Regions from separate parts of the Chryseobacterium arthrosphaerae genome, predicted to be linked through region 3. Evidence: riboswitches for the same ligand, from Rfam matches in the RefSeq annotation. Region 3 holds a riboswitch; each other region holds the start of a gene.

Region 1 (4,883 bases), 170 kb from region 3:
CCCAGCTTCATCTGCTTTTTGGCTACTTCATAGCTTGGGTGGGATTTCAGGAATGGATATTTTACCAGTTCAACGTTTGGATGGGCTTCTAAAAATTCTGCAACCTTCAGAGCATTTTCACAGTGCTTTTCTACACGGATTGCTAATGTTTCCAGACTTTTTGATAATACCCAAGCGTTAAAAGGTGATAATGCAGGTCCTGTATTTCTTGCAAAAAGATAGATTTCTCTGATCAGGTCTGCTTTTCCTACTGCTATTCCTCCTAATACTCTTCCCTGTCCGTCAATCAGTTTCGTTGCAGAATGTACAACAACATCCGCACCATATTTGATCGGCTGCTGAAGATAAGGGGTTGCAAAACAGTTGTCTACAATAAAGATCAGGTTATGTTTTCTGGCTATCTGCCCGAAAAACTCAAGATCCAGAATTTCAATCGCAGGATTGGTAGGGGTTTCCAGATACAGGATTTTCGTATTGGGCTTAATATACTGCTCAACATTTTCTGCATCTTCAGCTTTGAAATAAGTGGTATCAATATTCCATTTGGGGAAATATTTGGTGAACAGCGTGTGAGTAGATCCGAAAACCGACTGACAGCTTACGATATGATCTCCTGCACTCAATAATGCTGCAAATGTTGAATAAATGGCAGCCATTCCTGTAGCAAATGCATATCCTGCTTCTGCGCCTTCCATTTTTGCAATTTTCTCTGTGAATTCGCTTACATTGGGATTAGAGAAACGGCTGTACAGGTTTTTAGGTTTTTCTTCTGCAAAGCTTGCCCTCATATCTTCTGCATCCTGAAAAATAAAGCTTGAGGTAAGATATAGTGGAGTGGAATGTTCATCAAACTGGGTTCTTTCAGTCTGGGTTCTTATTGCTGATGTTTCGAAATTTTCCATATAGTTTTAATTTGTCAATATACCAATGAATTGATTTATTTTGTTTCACTTACTCTTAAAATATCTCCGAATACCCCTCTTGCCGTTACCTGTGCTCCAGCTCCGGCTCCCATAATAACGATCGGGTTTTCACCGTAGCTTTCGGTATAAATTTCAAAGATTGAATCTGAACCTTTCAGCTGTCCTAAAGCTGAAGTGGCAGGTACAGAAATCAGTTTTACATCCAATTCGCCTTTGTCTTTCTGTAAGTCACCATGTAAATCACCTACATATCTCAACACATGGCCCGGCTCCTGGCTTTCTTTTATTTTCTGGTATTCTTCATCCAGCTCTCCTAATCTTGTAAGGAATTCCGATTTTGAAACTGATAATAAACTTTCAGGAACCAGATTCTGAATATTGATATCTTCAAATTCATTGATCAGATCCAATTCTCTGGCCAGGATCAGCAGTTTTCTTGCCACGTCATTTCCTGACAGATCTTCTCTTGGATCCGGTTCTGTATATCCCTTTTCCAAAGCTTCATTGATGATTGTTGAAAATTTATCGTCTCTCAAAGAGAAATTATTGAAAACATAGCTCAGTGTTCCGGAGAACACTCCTTTGATCCTTGTAATATTTTCTCCTGAAAGGTGCAGTAATTTGATGGTATCAATTAACGGTAGCCCTGCCCCCACATTGGTTTCGTACAGGTAACGTCTGTTATTTTTGTTTAATGTATATCTTAGTTTACGATACTCTTCAATAGGAAGTGTATTGAAAATTTTATTGGAAGAAACGAGATCGAATCCATTCTCAGCCAAAGCATGGTAGTTCTTTACGAAGTCCTTGCTTGCCGTATTGTCTACAACGATCAGGTTTTCCAGTTGATTTTCATTGGAAAAATTGATCAACTCTTCTACATTGGAAGAATGCTTTGCTGTTAAAACCTCATCACTCCAGTTCGATTCAAATCCTTTTTTATTGAACGCAATTTTTTTGGAATTGGCTACTGCCACTACTTTCAGATCTATATTTTTACGTCTTTTAATCTCTTCTGAAGATTCCAGAACCTGTTCGATCAGTGTTTTTCCAACATTTCCATGACCTATAATGGCCAGATGAACAGTTTTAGGTTTTTTGAAAATTTCAGATTCTATGATATTCCTGGTTTTCTCATCCTGTGAAGAAGTGACTACAATATTAACCCTGTTTTCTCCTGCCACCTGATTAAGAAGCAGCGGGAATACATTATTTCTCGCCAGTTCGGCAAAGACTTTATTGAAATCTTCCGCTACAAAACCAATAACAGAAACGTTGTTGATACTGTAAATCTGGGAAACTTTCCCTGATTTTCTTTCTTCTTCAAATTCATCAATAAGACAAGCTACCGCTTTTTCCGCATCATTTTCGTGTACCAGTATAGAGATACCGTTTTCTACCGCCTGCTGGGAGATCACCCCTACACTGATCCTTGCTAACGTCAGTGCCTTAAAAATTCGTCCATCAATACCGATTTCTCCTAAGAAATCTTCTCCTTCAAACTTGATGATTGATCTGTTCTTTAAAAATTTTATTTCATTCGCCTTTTTCATTACTTTATAAAATGTTTTTTATGATATTATTTAATTGTTGATATTCCATCAGGAAGGCATCATGCCCATGTATTGACCGGATCTCATGATAAGAAACAGTCTTGTTTTTTTCCTTTAAACTCTCAAAGCACATTCGGATTTCAGAAGCAGGGAAGAATAAGTCTGTATCTACGGAGATCAGGTGCATTCGTGCTCCTATTGCCTCCAGAGATGATTCATCAGCGTTTATATTCATCAGCAGATGGTTCATCAGTTTGTAAGCTTTTAAACTAAACCTTTCGTTTAGAGCATTACCATGGTATACCAACCAGTCTTCTGATTCCAGGCGCTGTTTATCCTGATTATATGTATTTTGAAATCTGTCATTGAGCGATTGTGGAGTTCTGTAGCATAACATCGCATGAATTCTCGCTTTTTGTAAAGGTTCATCTTTATCATTCAATAAAAATTTCTGAACCAGACATTGTGCGTGAAGCCAATCATGGGTTCTGTAATCACAGGCTATAGGGATAAAGATTTCAGCAAGCTTTGACTGCTTTGCCAGCATTTCCCATGCGATTCCTCCCCCAAGAGAACCTCCGATAATGGCATATATATTTTTGATCTTTAAAGCTTCCAGCCCTTTCAGAAACAGATTGGCTATATCTGCAGGGGTGAAGTCTTCATAATCTTCAATTAAAAACTGATCGTAACCGTTTCCGGGAATATTGAAACACAGAACTGTATATTTATTGGTATCAACAATCTGATTTTCTCCTACCAATTGTTTCCACCATCCTTTTTCGCCGGATACTGTTGAATTTCCGGTGAGGGCATGATTGATCAAAATAATGGGAGCTGTAAAGAGTTCTTTCCCGAAAAGCTCATAGCTCAGCGGGATATGGTATTCCTTTTGGGAATTTGTCTGATACGAAAGATTAATATAGTTTAGTTCTGTTTTCAATTCTATTATTTTAATACAATTGAAAATGCCACAGGAAATGGCTGAAAAAGAACTTCAGTAAGTTATCTGTCCAAAATAATTTTGGTAGAACGTAGCACCTTCTTTGCTTGCACAAAGGGTTGCTAAGGTTTCATCGGGTCTAATCCCTCAACCTTTCTTGATAACATTTTCAATATTTGAATGAACGAATGGTGCAAAGGTAGTTCTTTTCTTTTAATTTCAAAAAAAAAATATTTTAATATTTTAAAAAGCCCTTAAATACAAGTATTTCAGAGGCATATTAAGAATTATTCAGATGGAAAAAATTGGAATTACTTTACAAAAAAACTAACTTCGTATTGAAAAATGACTACCTATGACTGCCGAAAAAGAAAGATTACAAGATACCAAATGGAAAAACTGGGGACCTTATGTAAGCAACCGGCAATGGGGCAATGTACGGGAAGATTACAGCCCGAACGGAAATGCATGGAACTTTACCAATCATCATAATGCCGAAAGCTATGCCTATCGCTGGGGCGAAGAAGGTATTGCAGGGATCTCTGATGTGAAACAGCTTTTCTGTTTTGCTTTTTCATTCTGGAATAAAAAAGATAAAATTGTAAAGGAGCGATTTTTTGGGTTGAGCAATCCGCAGGGAAATCATGGTGAAGATATCAAAGAAATTTTCTATTACCTGGATAACACACCTACCCATAGCTATATGAAGATGGTGTACAAATACCCTATCAATGAATTTCCTTATGACGAGTTGGTGCTTGAAAACGGAAGACGGAGCAAAAAAGATCCTGAATACGAAATTTTTGATACCGGAATTTTTGATAATGATGAGTATTTTGATATTTTCATTGAATACTGTAAAGCCGATCACAATGATATTCTGGCCAGAGTTACCATCTGTAACCGAAGCAGGAATGATGCCCCTATTGTCGTCATCCCTACTGCCTGGTTCAGAAACAACTGGAAATGGGGTTATAATACCTATAAGGGAGAATTAAGTGCTGCTTCTGAAGACGGAAGCATCAATATCGGGCACGACAGTATTTCCATCAAAAAGCTCTATTCGAGAAACGGAAATGCAAAAAGTGTATTTTGTGAGAATGAAACCAATACTCCGAAACTTTACGGTACTCCACTGATTGAAAACAGCTATTATAAAGACGGCATCAATGATTTTGTTATTCATAAAACTGATACCGTAAATCCTGAGCAAAAAGGGACTAAGGCTGCTTTTCTGATCGATGAGATCATTGGAGCCGGACAATCTAAGGTCTTTGAATTCAGATTATGTCCTGACGGAACAGAGGAACCTTTTGAAGGATTTGATGAAATCTTCAGTACCAGAAAGGCTGAAACAGAAGAATTTTACAATGAGGTTCAATACGATACGGTACATGAGGACGAAAGGAATGTTCAAAGGCAGGCATTTGCCGGACTTCTATGGAACAAACAGTTCTATCATTA
Region 2 (4,883 bases), on a different contig from region 3:
AGCTTCATTAAGTACTTCAGAAATCAGATTGAAAAAACAGGTTGCAGAACTGTATCCTAATCCTGTAAAAGATATTCTTGGCGTTACAGCAGGATTTTATATCGAAACAGTGAATGTTGTGAATGCAGCAGGACAGAAAATGAAAGTTGAGCTTTCAAACAACAGCATCAATATGAGCGGGCTGAATGCCGGATTGTATTGGGTAGAAATCAAACTTAAAAATGGAGAAATAATTTCTGAAAAGATTATAAAAAACTGATCCTTTGCCGGGTTGGAATCAATATTTCGGACGATTTTCCGTTCGTATAAAAATATAGTTCATTACAATTACTTTTATTGGAAGGCTCATGAAATTTTCATGGGTCTTTTTTTATGGATCATATAAGGATTTGTTGATAACAGATCAAAAATAGAACATGAAAAAGAAAATTAATCCTATATTCGATAAAAATAAAGATATGGAAAAGTTATATTCTGTTATTTTTCTGTTCATTGCAGCTCTTGCCTCCGGACAGATCAATTATACCATTACCCCCAATCCTTTTAATGAAACCGATGCTATTACCCTGACCGTACCGGGAGATCAGATTGATGAAACGGCCTGGGGTGTTTCCAATAATTCGGTTTATATATGGTCATGGTCTTTTGATACCAATTATCAGAACAGCCAGGATTGTCCAACGAACGGAAGCTGGAATAACTCCAATGACCTGAATAAACTGAGTTATAATGCAGGAACCGATACTTATTCCTTAACATTCACACCCACCGCATTTTTCGGAAGAACAGGAATCGGAAGATTTGGATTTTTATTAAAAGATAAAACCGGAAGTCATCAGACCTCACCGGATATCTTTGTGAATGTGGGCATTTTAAATCTTAATCTGACCAATCCGCTTGCTAACAGTCTTACTTCAGTTCCGGCAGGAAGTTCTATCAATATCACTGCTTCCACGAATGTAAATGCAACATTTCAGTTAAAGGCTAACGGAATGGTAGTGAATTCTACTACTTCTCCGTCACAGTCTTTTTCTTATAATTATACTGTTTCTCAGGATGCTGATATGGAACTGGTTGCCACGCAGGGAAGCAGCTCCAAAACAGCGAAGTTTATTCTACAGACTCCCAGGAATGTAGTTTCCGAAGCTATTCCGAACTGGATCAGACAGGGGATCAATTATCATCCTACCGATCAGACAATCATAGGTCTTGCTTTGTATGCTCCCGGGAAAAATTTTGTACATGTGATCGGAAGTTTCAATAGCTGGGCGGTAAACGATACGTATTTAATGAAAAGAGATACCGCAAATCCTGATCTCTACTGGATTGAGCTTAACGGTCTGACCCCGAAGCAGTTATATACCTTCCAATACAGAACAAACGATCTGAAAAAAGTGGCGGATCCTTATTCTCCACAAATCCTATCTTCCTATGATGATCAGTGGATCTCATCTTCTACTTATCCGAATTTACCTGCATTTCCGGCCGGACAGGGCTTTGAAGTTTCGACTTTTAAAACAGGGCAGACTCCTTACAACTGGCAGGTAACCAATTTCCAGAGACCGGCCAAGGAAGATCTTATTGTTTATGAATTACTATTAAGAGACTTTACCCAGGAAAAAAACTGGCAATCACTGATCAACAAAATTTCTTACCTGAAGAATTTAAAAATCAATGCTATAGAACTGCTTCCTGTCATGGAATTTGATGGCAACCTTTCATGGGGATACAATACCTCTTTCCATTATGCGCTGGATAAAGCGTACGGAACTCCTGAAAAATTTAAAGAATTTGTAGACCTGTGCCATCAGAACGGAATTGCGGTCATTCTCGATGTTGCATTTAACCACGCAACAGGCCGTTCACCTTTGGTAAGGCTCTGGAATATTGATCCTGATGGAGACGGCTACGGTGATGTTGCTTCAGACAACCCTTACTTCAACCAGGTTCCGAAACATTCCTACAATGTGTTTAATGACTTTAACCATACCAGTCCTTCAACGCAATATTACGTTGAAAGATGCCTTCAGCAGTGGCTCACCGAATATCGTATCGACGGTTTCCGTTGGGATCTTACCAAAGGATTTACCCAAAGCTGTTCTGAAAATGATGAAGCCTGTACCAATGCTTATCAGCAGGACAGAGTGGATATCATGAAACACTATGCCGACAGACAGTGGGCTATAGACCCGAATTCATATATGATCTTTGAACATCTGGGAACAGACGCCGAAGAGCAGCAGTGGGCCAATTACAGAGCTGCGGAAGGAAAAGGAGTAATGCTTTGGAATAAACAGACAGACCCTTACAACCAAAATACGATGGGCTATAAAGAAAACAGCAATTATGACCGGATGAATCACAGTCTTCACGGTTTTAATGAAATGCGTGCTGTAGGCTATGGCGAAAGCCATGATGAAGAAAGGCTGATGTTTAAAAATCTTGCCTATGGAGCTGTAAACGGAAGTTATTCTGTGAAAAATCTTAATACCGCTCTGGAAAGAATGAAAGCATTCGGAGCCACATTCTTTACCATTCCCGGTCCGAAAATGATCTGGCAGTTTGGGGAATTAGGGTATGAATTCAGTATCAACAGATGTACGAACGGTACAATCGACAGCGGATGCAGGACAGATGAAAAACCTGTTGCATTCACATTAGGCTATGATACGGATGCGGCCAGAAAATCAGTATATGATACCTGGGCGAAGATTATCAATATCAGGAACAGCCACCAGGTTTTTAAATCCAAAACCTATACTATAGAATCTAATAACCTCGCCAATGATCCGGATGGGCTTATTACTAGAATTTATGTGTATGATAATACGATCAGTGGAATGAAGAATGTAGTAGTACTGGCAAATTACAGTACTTCCGTGCAAAATGTAATTCCTTATTTACCTTACACAGGACAATGGCAGAATCTGATGGATGATACCGTCCTGAATATGACATCTACAACAGCTCCGGTTACATTACAGCCCGGAGAATTCAGGATCTTTGGAAACTACACCGGATCGTTATCAGCTGCAGATGTGAACGCAGAACATAAACTATCTCTTCAGATCGCTGATAATCCGGTAAAAAATGGTCATGTCAAATTGATTTATAATAAAGCTAAAAACGGCGAAATTATCATTTCAGAAATGAGTGGTAAAAAACTGGATACCTTCAAACTGAATAATGAAAGCGGAAGCTACGAGCTGAAAGTAAATTATCCGGCAGGAACTTACCTGGTACAGCTGAAATCAGAAACCGGAATGGCTATTCAAAAAATGATCATAAAGTAATACAAAGGCAAATTGGCGAAACAGCTGATTTGCCTTTTTTCTTTCTCGGAATGAGTCTGTTTTTGCATATTTGAAAAATTAGTCTACCTTTGCACTAGAGTTATCAAGAAAGGTGGAGGGATTTGGCCCAATGAAACCTTAGCAACCAACACAATTCCAGAAGTGTAAAGGTGCTAATTCCAACCCAATGGGGGAGATAAGTGAAGTCAATATTCTTATATGAATTCCATTTCTTGAAGTCTTGTGTATCTGCAGATTGATCTGCAGAAGAATATTATTTAATGGCAAGAACAAAGATGAAAAAATTAAGTACAGTTGTTGTATTACTGGGGACAGTTTTAGTGGCTGCCCAGGAGCAGGAGGAAAAAGGAAAACAAATCGAAGATATTATCATTGTTGGAAACCGCAGCGTTAAAAGAACAAAGCTGGAGACGCCGGTTCCTGTAGACGTTATCAATATCAGCAAAGTGCAAAGGTCGTCTCCGCAAATGACGGCTCAGGATCTTTTAAACTATGTTATCCCCTCATTTAATTCCGTTAGACAGTCTGCTTCTGACGGAACAGAGCATATTGATCCCGTAACTTTAAGGGGAATGGGGCCGGATCAGGTTTTGGTATTGCTGAATGGAAAAAGAAGACATACAACATCTTTGGTAAACTATCAGAATACAGTAGGGAACGGATCTGTAGGAACAGATTTAAGTACCATCCCTGTCATCGCTATAGAAAAAATTGAAGTGCTAAGAGACGGTGCTGCCGCACAGTATGGTTCTGATGCTATTGCTGGGGTTATCAATATTATCCTGAAAAAGAATGCAGGGGCTTCCGCAAGCTTAACCTACGGATTAAGTGGAAGAAATGATGGTGATACTTACCAGGCAGGCGTGAACTATGGAACTTCTCTGGGAAAAAATGACGGTTTTATCAACCTTTCATTGCAATTAAGTCATAGAGGAAAAACAACAAGAACCCAGAATCATGATCTTGATATTTTCGGAAATAATTTCGCGTATGAATTTGCAGGTGATGCTGAGGCTGTAAAAGCTGCCAGAGCTGCAGATGATGCAAAAATTAAAGAAAGGGGACTCACGAGAGACGACTTTAATTTCCAGATCGGAGACGCCCAGATCAGACAGGGGCAGTTGTTTTTCAATTCAGAATATCCTTTAAACGATCATTTTAAATTCTATTCCTTTGGAGGATTCAGTATTAAAGAAGGAAAAGGATATGGCTTCAGAAGACTTCCGAGTGAAGGCTTTAATATTGTAAAAGAAATCTATCCCAATGGTTTCCAGGCAGTCTTAAATTCCCAGATCTATGATATCTCCTATGCTGCAGGCGCAAAATATAATGTAAATGATTGGCAGATTGACCTGAGCAATACTTTTGGCAGTAACACCTTCAATTATAACGTAAACAATACCAATAATGCATCCTTAGGTATCAAATCACCAACCCGTTTTTATGCAGGAGCCCACAGTTTTCTGCAAAATACTGTTAACCTTGATGTTTCAAAAAAGATAAAAAACGTCAATATCGCATTCGGTGGAGAATTCAGGTTTGAGCAATACCAGATTAAAGCAGGAGATG
Region 3 (4,883 bases):
TCATATTAAGGTTGGTTTCCCACTTAAGGTTTTTGGTTGCTGCTTTTTCCAGGGTTGTCCCCGCTTCCCCGCCAAGGGTCAGTATTCTGTACAGCTCCTGATATCCATAATACAGAGACTGCCCGTTTGGACGCAGCAATTTATCATTCCCCTGGCCTCCGTAGCTTGCACGCAGTGTCAACTGGTTGAAGACATTCAGGTTCTTAATAAATTCTTCATTGGAGATCTTCCATGATCCTCCTACAGACCAGAACCTTCCCCATCTGTTGTCTGAGGCAAATCTTGAGGATCCGTCTGCCCTTCCTGAAGCGGAAAGGAAATAGGTATTATTATAATCATACTCTACTTTTCCAAGGTAACTCAGCAAACTCAGCTTATTGCTGTACCCGCCGAAGTTGACCAATAATGAAGCTGCATCAGGCTCATAATAGTAAGGCAGGGAGAAACCGCTCCTTGATCCGGAGATGGTCTGATAGTCGTATTTATAAAATTCCTGTCCGGCTAAAACATTAATATGGTGTTTTCCAAACTTCCTGTCATAGGTCAGGATATTACTCGTTGTATAAGAAAGCGTTCTGGTATTGGATTTGGTCACAGATCCACCAATTTCCGTACCTTGTCCCAAAAGTGGATTAGAATAAAAATGGCCGTTATAATTAACAAGATCAACGGAAAAACTCGTTTTGAATTTTAACTCCGGTAAGAAAGTAAACTCCATGAATCCTTTTCCTGAAAAGTTATCTTCTTTGTTTTCATTTTTATCCAGCGGTAAAGATGCAGCCAGGTTTTGATTCTGAAGTGCACTGCTGGGTCTGTATTTTCCGAAATCATAAATCTTGTTTCCGGCAGCGTCCAGTACAAAAGATCCGTCCGGATTTCTTTCATAGTAAGGATAAAATGAAGGAACAACTCTCGCAGCCTGGATCACATTGCTGGCCTTGGAATCTGATGAGGTAGGTGCCTGCTGAACACTGTTGGTATAGTTCAGGTTTATCCCAACGTTTAACCATTTTTTTACTTCTGAATTGATCTTTAGCCTTGTATTGTATCTTTTAAATCCTGATTCAATAGCCATTCCCTTATCATCAAGGTATCCCAGGGAAAAGAAATAGTTGCTTTTCTCACTTCCGCCGCTGATATCAAGGTCTACCTGGTTCCTTGAAGCCGTTCTCTGTAAAACATCTCTCCAGTCATCATTCCATAGCGGAGTTGCTCCCGGCAATAATTTTCCATCCGTTCCTACCGGTTTTGAATAACCAGGACCATAAGGGTTTATTCCAAGCATTGAAACAAGGTTATCTGTAGCCATTTGTGAAGCCTGCTGGGAAGATATTTTATCAGATTTATATCCGTTTCTCAGCGCTTCCCAATACAATTGAAAATACTGATCCGTGCTTACCTGCTCATAATCCTTTACTGCTCTTCCGGAGAATCCCTGGCTGATATTAAGGTTTACTTTTGCTTCCCCTTTTTTCCCGGATTTTGTTGTAATGATAATAATTCCGTTCGCTCCTCTTGAACCATATAAAGCACTTGCTGTAGCATCTTTTAAAACACTTATGGATTCAATATCACTTGGGCTTATAGCATTCAGATTTCCGTCATAAGGAATTCCATCCACCACATATAAAGGATCGCTGGAAGCACTTACCGAGCCAATACCCCTGATTCTGATCGTAGCAATAGCACCCGGCTGCCCAGAAGAACTTGTAGTCTGAATTCCCGGCACCTGCCCTTCCAGAGCTTTGGTAATATTGGTTACAGGTCTGTTGTTAATTTTATCACTGGAAATCGTTGCTACCGAACCGGTATAGCTGTTTCTCTTGGCTTTTCCGTAAGCTACGACAACCACTTCATCAATCTCTTTTTCACGGAGTGTATCTTTTTTCGGTTTAGAAACCTGTCCGTTTACGCTGGCAACACCTAAGAAAAATGCAGCAACAGGCGGAATCCAAATTTTAGAATTAAATAGATTTTTATTAATCATAATCAATTTTGTTTATCAAATATTAAAATTTTGCCCTTTGCAGAAAAGTCAGCAAAGGGCATCGATAAATACGATAAACCAAATGCTTATTTTTCCTTTTACAGGCTGAATGTAACACCTTACCGTAGCAGGTTGTTAAGATTTCGCAGGGTCAGTTCCCTCCATCTTTCTTTATAAGCCGATCGAAATTATGGTTGCAAAGCTATACATATTTAGTCTACAAAACAAGTAGACTTATTAATTTTTTAATAGAAATTTTACAAAAATTAACATAAGATTTTATTAAAACCCATTAAAACCAAGCGTTTAAAGATTTAACACTTCCATAAATATGATAAATATCATTAAAAATAATTCAACAGCAGAAAATAAAAACCTGACTGATTTTTTTGACTCCTTATTAAAAAAACTTTTTAATTTTATAGAATGAAAGTTTTGATTATAAACGGACCTAATCTGAATCTTTTAGGTACCCGGGAACCGGAGATCTATGGAACTGTTTCCATGGAAAATTACTTGGAAACACTGAAGTCTGAGTTTCACACTCATGAGCTCTCCTATTATCAGTCCAATATTGAAGGTGAGCTGATCAACAGGCTTCAGGAAGATGATTTTGATGCAGTGGTGATCAATCCGGGAGCTTTCACTCATTATTCTTACGCTATAGCCGATTGTCTGAAGAACATCAGAAAACCTAAGGTTGAAGTTCACATCAGCAATATTTACAAAAGAGAAGAATTCAGGCAGAAGTCTGTAACGGCAGCCTGTACAGATGCTGTCCTATCCGGATTTGGAATGGATGGGTACAGATTGGCAATACTGAGCTTACAATAATGTCATGGAAGCAGGAAGTAAAGTGTACTGTAAAAGCATTGGAGTTTACAGCAGTCAGCTGACAAAAAGGAAATCTTATATTATTGAGAAAATAAATACCGATAATGTAAGGATATGCAATGATCAGGGTAAACTAAAATGGTATTCAAAATTTTACTTCAGTCCGGAACAGGAACCCGAAATCACTTCAATTCATATTGATGGTGAGATAAAAAATCCGGCATCTTACGACATAGAAGTTACCATCATATTCTCGAATAGTGATCGATACTGGCTCACCTTTATCACTCCAAAATATTTGGAGGTATTTCTTGAAACAGCGCCCTATTTTTCATCCGGACATTTCATGATTGTCAAAAACCTTAGTGAAGAAGTTATTAAAGACACTATTCACAAACTGGATGACCAAAATGAACTGATCAGCAATTGCAAGAAATACTAAAATAAAAAGCCCCATCTTTTGATGAGGCTTTTTCTGTATCTGTAAAAAATCTTATTAGATTGTTTGTTCCTGTAGCTGGGGACCAGAAGCGATTAATCTCTTACCTTCTTCAGTATCACAATACTGCTCGAAGTTTTTGATATATCTTGATGCAAGGTCTTTTGCTTTTTCTTCCCATTCCGAAGCATCTGCATAAGTATCTCTAGGATCTAAAATACCTGTAGAAACATTCGGAAGTTCGGTAGGAATTTCAAGGTTCATAATCGGAACCTGGGTTTTAGGAGCATTGTCGATGGAACCGTCAATGATCGCATCGATGATGGCTCTGGTATCTTTCAGAGAGATTCTCTTACCTGTACCATTCCATCCTGTGTTTACCAGATAAGCTTTAGCGCCGTGCTCTTTCATTTTACCGATCAATGTTTTAGAGTACATTGTTGGGTGCAGAGTAAGGAACGCTTCACCGAATGCAGGTGAGAAAGAAGGCTGAGGTTCTGTAATTCCTCTTTCGGTACCGGCTAATTTAGAGGTATAACCGCAAAGGAAGTGGTACTGAGCCTGATCTTCATTCAGGATAGAAACCGGAGGAAGTACTCCGAATGCATCCGCAGAAAGGTAAACGATCTTTTTAGCATGCCCTGCTTTAGAAGGCAATACAATTTTGTTGATATGATAGATTGGATAAGAAACTCTTGTATTTTCTGTGATAGATCCGTCTGTGTAATCTGCTACTCCATTGTTTACAACAACGTTTTCAAGAAGAGCATCTCTCTTGATGGCTGCAAAGATATCCGGTTCTTTTTCTTCTGATAGGTCAATTACTTTTGCATAGCATCCACCTTCGTAGTTGAATACTCCGTTGTTATCCCAACCGTGCTCATCATCTCCGATAAGGTATCTTTTCGGATCTGCCGATAATGTAGTTTTACCTGTTCCTGAAAGACCGAAGAACAGAGCTACATCACCTTTTTCACCTACGTTGGCAGAACAGTGCATTGAAGCCATTCCTTTCAACGGAAGGTAATAGTTCATCATAGCAAACATCCCTTTCTTCATCTCACCTCCGTACCAGGTACCTCCGATGATCTGTAGCTTTTCAGTAAGGTTGAACATGATAAAGTTTTCAGAATTCAATCCTTGAGCTTCCCAGTTAGGATTAGTTGTTTTAGAACCGTTAATTACCGTGAAATCAGGCTCTCCAAAGTTTTCAAGCTCATAGTGAGAAGGACGGATAAACATATTCGTAACAAAATGCGCCTGCCATGCTACTTCAACGATAAATCTTACTTTAAGTCTTGTATCTGCATTGGTTCCGCAGAATGTATCTACTACATAAATTTTCTTAGATTCAGCAAGCTGGTTCAGCACTAGTTCTTTACAAGACCCGAAAATTTCCGCTGTTGTAGGTAAGTTTACTTTACCATCCCAGAAAATTGTATCTCTTGTAACATCATCCTGAACAATATATCTGTCTTTAGGTGAACGACCTGTGAAAATTCCTGTTTTTACTGATACCGCGCCCGATTCCGTAAGTTCCGCTTTCTCAAACCCCTGATTTTCAGGAGAAACTTCAGCCTGGTATAATTCTTCATACGAAGGATTATACACTACTTCATAGTT
Region 4 (4,883 bases), on a different contig from region 3:
AGAGATGAGCGTTATCAGCTTGCAATGAGAATAGCCAGTGAACTTAAAATCAACGAATTGTTCAGTATTGATGCAGAATCTATTCTGGATGATCTTGAAAAACATTTTGGAAAAACTGATTCTGCATTTTTTAAAAACCTCAGCAAAGATTATGATTTCAGGAGTGATGATCCGGTCTCCCAGCAGTTTATTGCTTTCTACAAGAGTTCTGAGCCTAAAAATTTTAAATCTCTTCTGGACACTTTTACTTACATGAATTCCAAAGAAAGCCATCAGTACGGGTACGGAGCCTATCTGAGCGGTGATTTCAAACTGAGAGAACATGATGGTGCTGATATGCTTGCGCTTTATTGGTACAGCAGGAACCTGAGGATGTTCCGAAATATTCAAAACATTCCGCACAACAGTGAAGACAGAATTCTTGTGATTGCCGGAAACGGGCATGCTGCAGTATTACGACAGCTTTTTACCTCTTCTGCAGAATATGATTTTATAGAGTTTTCATCTCTGAAATAAATAAAAATACAAAAGACAGAGAGCGGATCTCTGTCTTTTGTCATCAAAACTTCTAAGCAGTATATATCAGAAACTGAATTCAATTCTTGCAAATAAGAATCTTCCCCCTATCCCGTACTGGGAAACCTGCCTGGAATAGACAAACTGGTTATCTGCTGTTAATGACGGTATATTGGGGCTTTTAGAAGGCAATATATTGAAGATGTTATTGCTGCCTATTGTTGCCGAAATATTTTTATTAAAATTATACCCTACAGACAGATCTGTTACCAAACGGCTGTTAAGGACAAAATGTTCTGTACCTCCCTTTACTCCATCAAAATCAGCATCTACAACATCTGCATCAGTCACTTTACCAAAAAATGAATTGCGCAGTACGAAAGTAAAGCCGGAAGCCCTTACCGTGTTGGCTAATGTAGCTTTTACATGGGGTACAGCTTCTTCAAAATAAATTCTGTTAGGTTCTGAGAAATAATTATTGATCTGGCTTACCAATTTCGGTGATGCATGGATGTCTCCGATTCTTTTCGTCTGATTAAAGTTGATTCCCAGATTATTCTCCAAAGAAACCCCTGATGAGATTTTTGAATTCTGCGAAATAGTAATATCCAGCCCTTTTGTCTGAGAATCTACTGCATTGGCAAAAAAGTTGGCAGCGCTTGCTCTTGCGAGATCAAAAGCATTCTGTAGAACGGCCTGGTCTGAACCAGGAGTAAAACTTCCATCAGGACGGTAGAAAAGATCAGTTAAAACTACTCTGTCCTTAATCTTTATTAAATAAGCATCTGCCGTGAAAGTCAGGCTTAATGCCGGAATCTTCCATGTAATTCCTGTGCTGTAGGACTGTGAAGTCTCCTGTTTCAATTTTGGGATCCCCAATGCCTGTGCAGCTTCAGAATTATTCCTGAAAGTACCTACCTGTGTTGTTACCCCCTGCTGGATCAAAGTAGAAGTGGAACTGTAATAGATCTGGGCCAATGAAGGCGCTCTGAACCCCGTGGAAACAGCACCTCTCCAGTTCAGGTTGGGAGCCACCTTTACATTGGTTGCCACCTTATAATTGAATGTAGACCCGAAGTCTGAATAATTCTCGTATCGTAAAGCTCCTTCCAACAGCCAGCCATCAGTAACTTCCAACTCGGCATCAGCATAAGCTGCAATACTGTTTCTGTTTCCTGACACTGCATTTTCCGGGCTGAACCCTGGGAAAACCTGGGCTCCGGCCGGTCTTATATTCTTAAAAAAGTCAGTTACTTTTTCATTTTCAGGCGTTTGAGCGGTTACCACACGGCCAAAAATATCGTATGAGGCATAAGAATTTTCTTTTCCGGCATTTACTTTATAATTTTCATGCCTGTACTCGCCCCCAAATGCAATGTTCAACCCCTTCAGTACATCATATTTTTTGGAGAAATCAAGATTGACGGTATTTTGTGAAAATTCAGATCCTCCTGCATCAAAAGTTCTTGGAGAATTATCTGTAAGCGATGCATTAAAAGTATTTACGACCCCGAAACCGAAGGTATTTTTTCCAAATGTATTGCTGAAATCTACATTCCAGCCGTTCCATTTTCCTTTGATTCCGGCAGCAAGAGAATAGTCATTTACTGTTGCTTCAATTTGAGGAAGATATCCGTTGGGCGTAATTGAATTTATATTTCTCTCATTGTTCGGAAGCCTGTAAAATCCTCCGGCATTTCCAAGACGGTAGCTGTAGCCTCCAAATGAGTAGACTTTCCATTCATCACTAAGAGGAATTTCAGAATTAAAAAAGAGCTGCCCGGACTGTAATTTAGACTGGCCTGCCCTCAAGCTGAAATCTTTCCTTTCCAATCCTCTGTAATTAAGTTCCTGAGAGGTAAAATCCCTGTCCAATATTTTTTGAAGATCAGCAATACTATTTGCCCCTGAGATTTGAGACTGAAAATCATTCCCAAAATAATCTACCTTCACTGCATATTGCTTGATTGTGTTGATAATTTGCTGGGAATTGGGAGTATTGGTAATATTTTTATACAACCCGTCAATATTAATTCCATCCTGTAAAGCCCTGTAATGAATGGCATTATAAGCATTGAAAATATCTCCGTTTCTTACTCCGGCCCTCGAATAAGGATCCCGGTATTGGGCAGAACCAGTAACGTTAAAGAATCCTGTTTTTCCTATTCTGGCTCCATAATTAAGATCTACAGAAATGGTCTGTCCATCTATTCCACCAGAGAAATTATTGGTAACAGGAGAAGCATACCCTCCTAAAAATACCTGTCCGGAAAGTCCCAATCTTTTTTTCAATCCCAGGTTTACCACTCCGGCAATGGCATCGGACCCATATTGGGCAGAAGCACCGTCCCTTAAAACTTCAATTTTTTCTAAAGCAAAGGCAGGAATAGCATTAAGGTCGGTTCCCACAGAACCTCTTCCCGGAGTAAGGGTAACATTAATAAGCGAAGACTGATATCTTCTTTTTCCGTTTACCAGCACCAGAACCTGATCCGGGCCTAATCCCCTCAGGAGCGCAGGATCTACAAAATCAGTTCCATCATTAACGGTATGTGAAGTTGATGAAAATGAAGGTACAATGTAATTTAAAGCCTGGCTGATATTATTGGCCGGACTTTGTTTTAAGATTTTTGAAATATTAATGATATCTACCGGAACCGGGGTATCTGTTAATGATCTTCCTGAACCTCTTGATCCAAGAATCACCACATCTTCTATTTTCTTAGATTGTAAAGTATCCTTCTGTGCGTAATAAAATGTAGAGATAAGCGTAATGGAAGGAATAAAAATTTTTTTTCTGAAATTATGCATGTTGTTATTTTTTTATTGTCAGGTTTTTTCAGGCAATGCAATTCCTGTAACCTTAAAGTTGTAAGGTTACCAGAGCATTCGAAATGTTTGTATTATTTTTTAGAAATAGAACGGCTAGAAACAACAGCACATGCGCATGTAGAAATGGCATGAGAACATATCAGAGTAATGAAGATTCCCTTCATGATCCGAAGAATAAAAAAGTACTGATGAAATGTGATTTCCCTTCTTTTTAAACATTTGATTTTAGCTTTAAAACAAAAAATTCAAGATGGGAGTAATGATAGAATGATAAACATTTTTTCCGGAAGATCCGGCTTATCGCTTGCAGCACCTTGCTTGTTTTTGCAGGTTGCTATCCCATCTAGAGATTCTTGATAATTACCCGGCAAAGATATAATTATTTCGGAAATAAAAAAATATTCACCCTAAATTTTCGATTTTCAACATTTTACCGTAACAAATGATCTTTTTCTGCGTCTAACCGGATATTAGTAAAAACATTATGAAAAAAACTATATTCGCTTTGTCACTCCTGGGATCTGTGTTTGTCTTTTCTCAGGAAAAAGAGAATGCTGCTTCTAAAGAGAAACAAATTGAAGGGGTGGTGATCACCAAAACTAAAAAAGCCGTTGAACAAAAGGCAGACCGTACTATTTTTGATTTTTCTGAACAACCTCAACTGAATAACGGAAACGTGCTGGAAGGAATCAAAAAGCTTCCGGGACTTGTTGCAACGGATATTGCAGGAATGATGTACCAGGGAAAAATGCTGGATGTTTACCTCAACGGAAGACCTTTGAATATTACTTCCAACGAATTGAATTCTTTCCTCGAAGGAATGCCCGCCAATTCTGTAGAAAGAATCGAAGTAATTACCCAGCCCGGAGCCGAATTCCCGGCAACTTCAGGAGGGGCCATCATGAATATTATTACGAATAAAAATGCCAATAAATATTTAACAGCAACGTATTCCGGAAATTATTCATTTTCGAATTATGATAAATACAGAAGCAGAACAACCAATTCCCTTAATCTGAACGCAAGAAATAAATATTTCGGCTGGCAGCTGAATGTAGGGCAAAACTATCGTGAAAGTATGCTTAACGGAAAACAGGATGAGCTTCTGGACAGCAATACGGACCGACTGGGAAGAGGTTACTTTGCAAAATCAGGAATAACATTCGATTTAGGGCAAGACCGTCTATTATTAAATTACGATATCTATCACAATAATAATGACAATTACACCCTGAGTAAGGGTCATGGAGATTTACCTTTTGATAATAATAAAAATGATCTGAGAGAGGCTTTTTATACTTCTTCAGATGTTGCCCATACGAATAGTTTGAGACAGGAAGCTGTTGTAACCTACCAGAAACGTTTTGCAGATAAATCTCAAAAACTGGATTTTCAGTTTGGTTATACAAGATCAGACAGTAAATTTTCTCAGGACAACTTCTTTCAGGATGGAAATTTTGCTGCGGATCCCCAACCTCCGATCAACAGTGCTATGAGTGGCGTAAAAGATCTTCTGAACAATAAATCCGTGATGA

Evidence for each region. Region 3 has a riboswitch for S-adenosylmethionine ahead of BBI00_RS18075 (SusC/RagA family TonB-linked outer membrane protein). Riboswitches for the same ligand answer to the same signal wherever they lie in the genome.
Region 1: linked by a shared signal. The riboswitch ahead of BBI00_RS18895 (alpha/beta fold hydrolase) and the one ahead of BBI00_RS18075 (SusC/RagA family TonB-linked outer membrane protein) in region 3 are both predicted to bind S-adenosylmethionine.
Region 2: linked by a shared signal. The riboswitch ahead of BBI00_RS21355 (TonB-dependent receptor plug domain-containing protein) and the one ahead of BBI00_RS18075 (SusC/RagA family TonB-linked outer membrane protein) in region 3 are both predicted to bind S-adenosylmethionine.
Region 4: linked by a shared signal. The riboswitch ahead of BBI00_RS21700 (TonB-dependent receptor plug domain-containing protein) and the one ahead of BBI00_RS18075 (SusC/RagA family TonB-linked outer membrane protein) in region 3 are both predicted to bind S-adenosylmethionine.

Annotation. Positions count from the first base shown of each region.
Region 1 covers NZ_MAYG01000012.1:764,441-769,323, reverse strand. The annotation lists gene BBI00_RS18905 (O-succinylhomoserine sulfhydrylase) at 1-902, opposite strand, end outside; gene BBI00_RS18900 (ACT domain-containing protein) at 938-2,476, opposite strand; gene BBI00_RS18895 (alpha/beta fold hydrolase) at 2,481-3,419, opposite strand; SAM riboswitch class I at 3,479-3,586, opposite strand; gene BBI00_RS18890 (MGH1-like glycoside hydrolase domain-containing protein) at 3,775-4,883, shown strand, end outside.
Region 2 covers NZ_MAYG01000031.1:74,838-79,720, forward strand. The annotation lists gene BBI00_RS21345 (T9SS type A sorting domain-containing protein) at 1-259, shown strand, start outside; gene BBI00_RS21350 (alpha-amylase family glycosyl hydrolase) at 417-3,293, shown strand; SAM riboswitch class I at 3,391-3,496, shown strand; gene BBI00_RS21355 (TonB-dependent receptor plug domain-containing protein) at 3,590-4,883, shown strand, end outside.
Region 3 covers NZ_MAYG01000012.1:596,757-601,639, reverse strand. The annotation lists gene BBI00_RS18075 (SusC/RagA family TonB-linked outer membrane protein) at 1-1,987, opposite strand, end outside; SAM riboswitch class I at 2,071-2,167, opposite strand; gene BBI00_RS18070 (type II 3-dehydroquinate dehydratase) at 2,414-2,821, shown strand; gene BBI00_RS18065 (hypothetical protein) at 2,826-3,263, shown strand; gene pckA (phosphoenolpyruvate carboxykinase (ATP)) at 3,318-4,883, opposite strand, start outside.
Region 4 covers NZ_MAYG01000031.1:156,282-161,164, reverse strand. The annotation lists gene BBI00_RS21705 (DUF5694 domain-containing protein) at 1-516, shown strand, start outside; gene BBI00_RS21700 (TonB-dependent receptor plug domain-containing protein) at 583-3,327, opposite strand; SAM-I-IV-variant riboswitch at 3,616-3,713, opposite strand; gene BBI00_RS21695 (TonB-dependent receptor domain-containing protein) at 3,833-4,883, shown strand, end outside.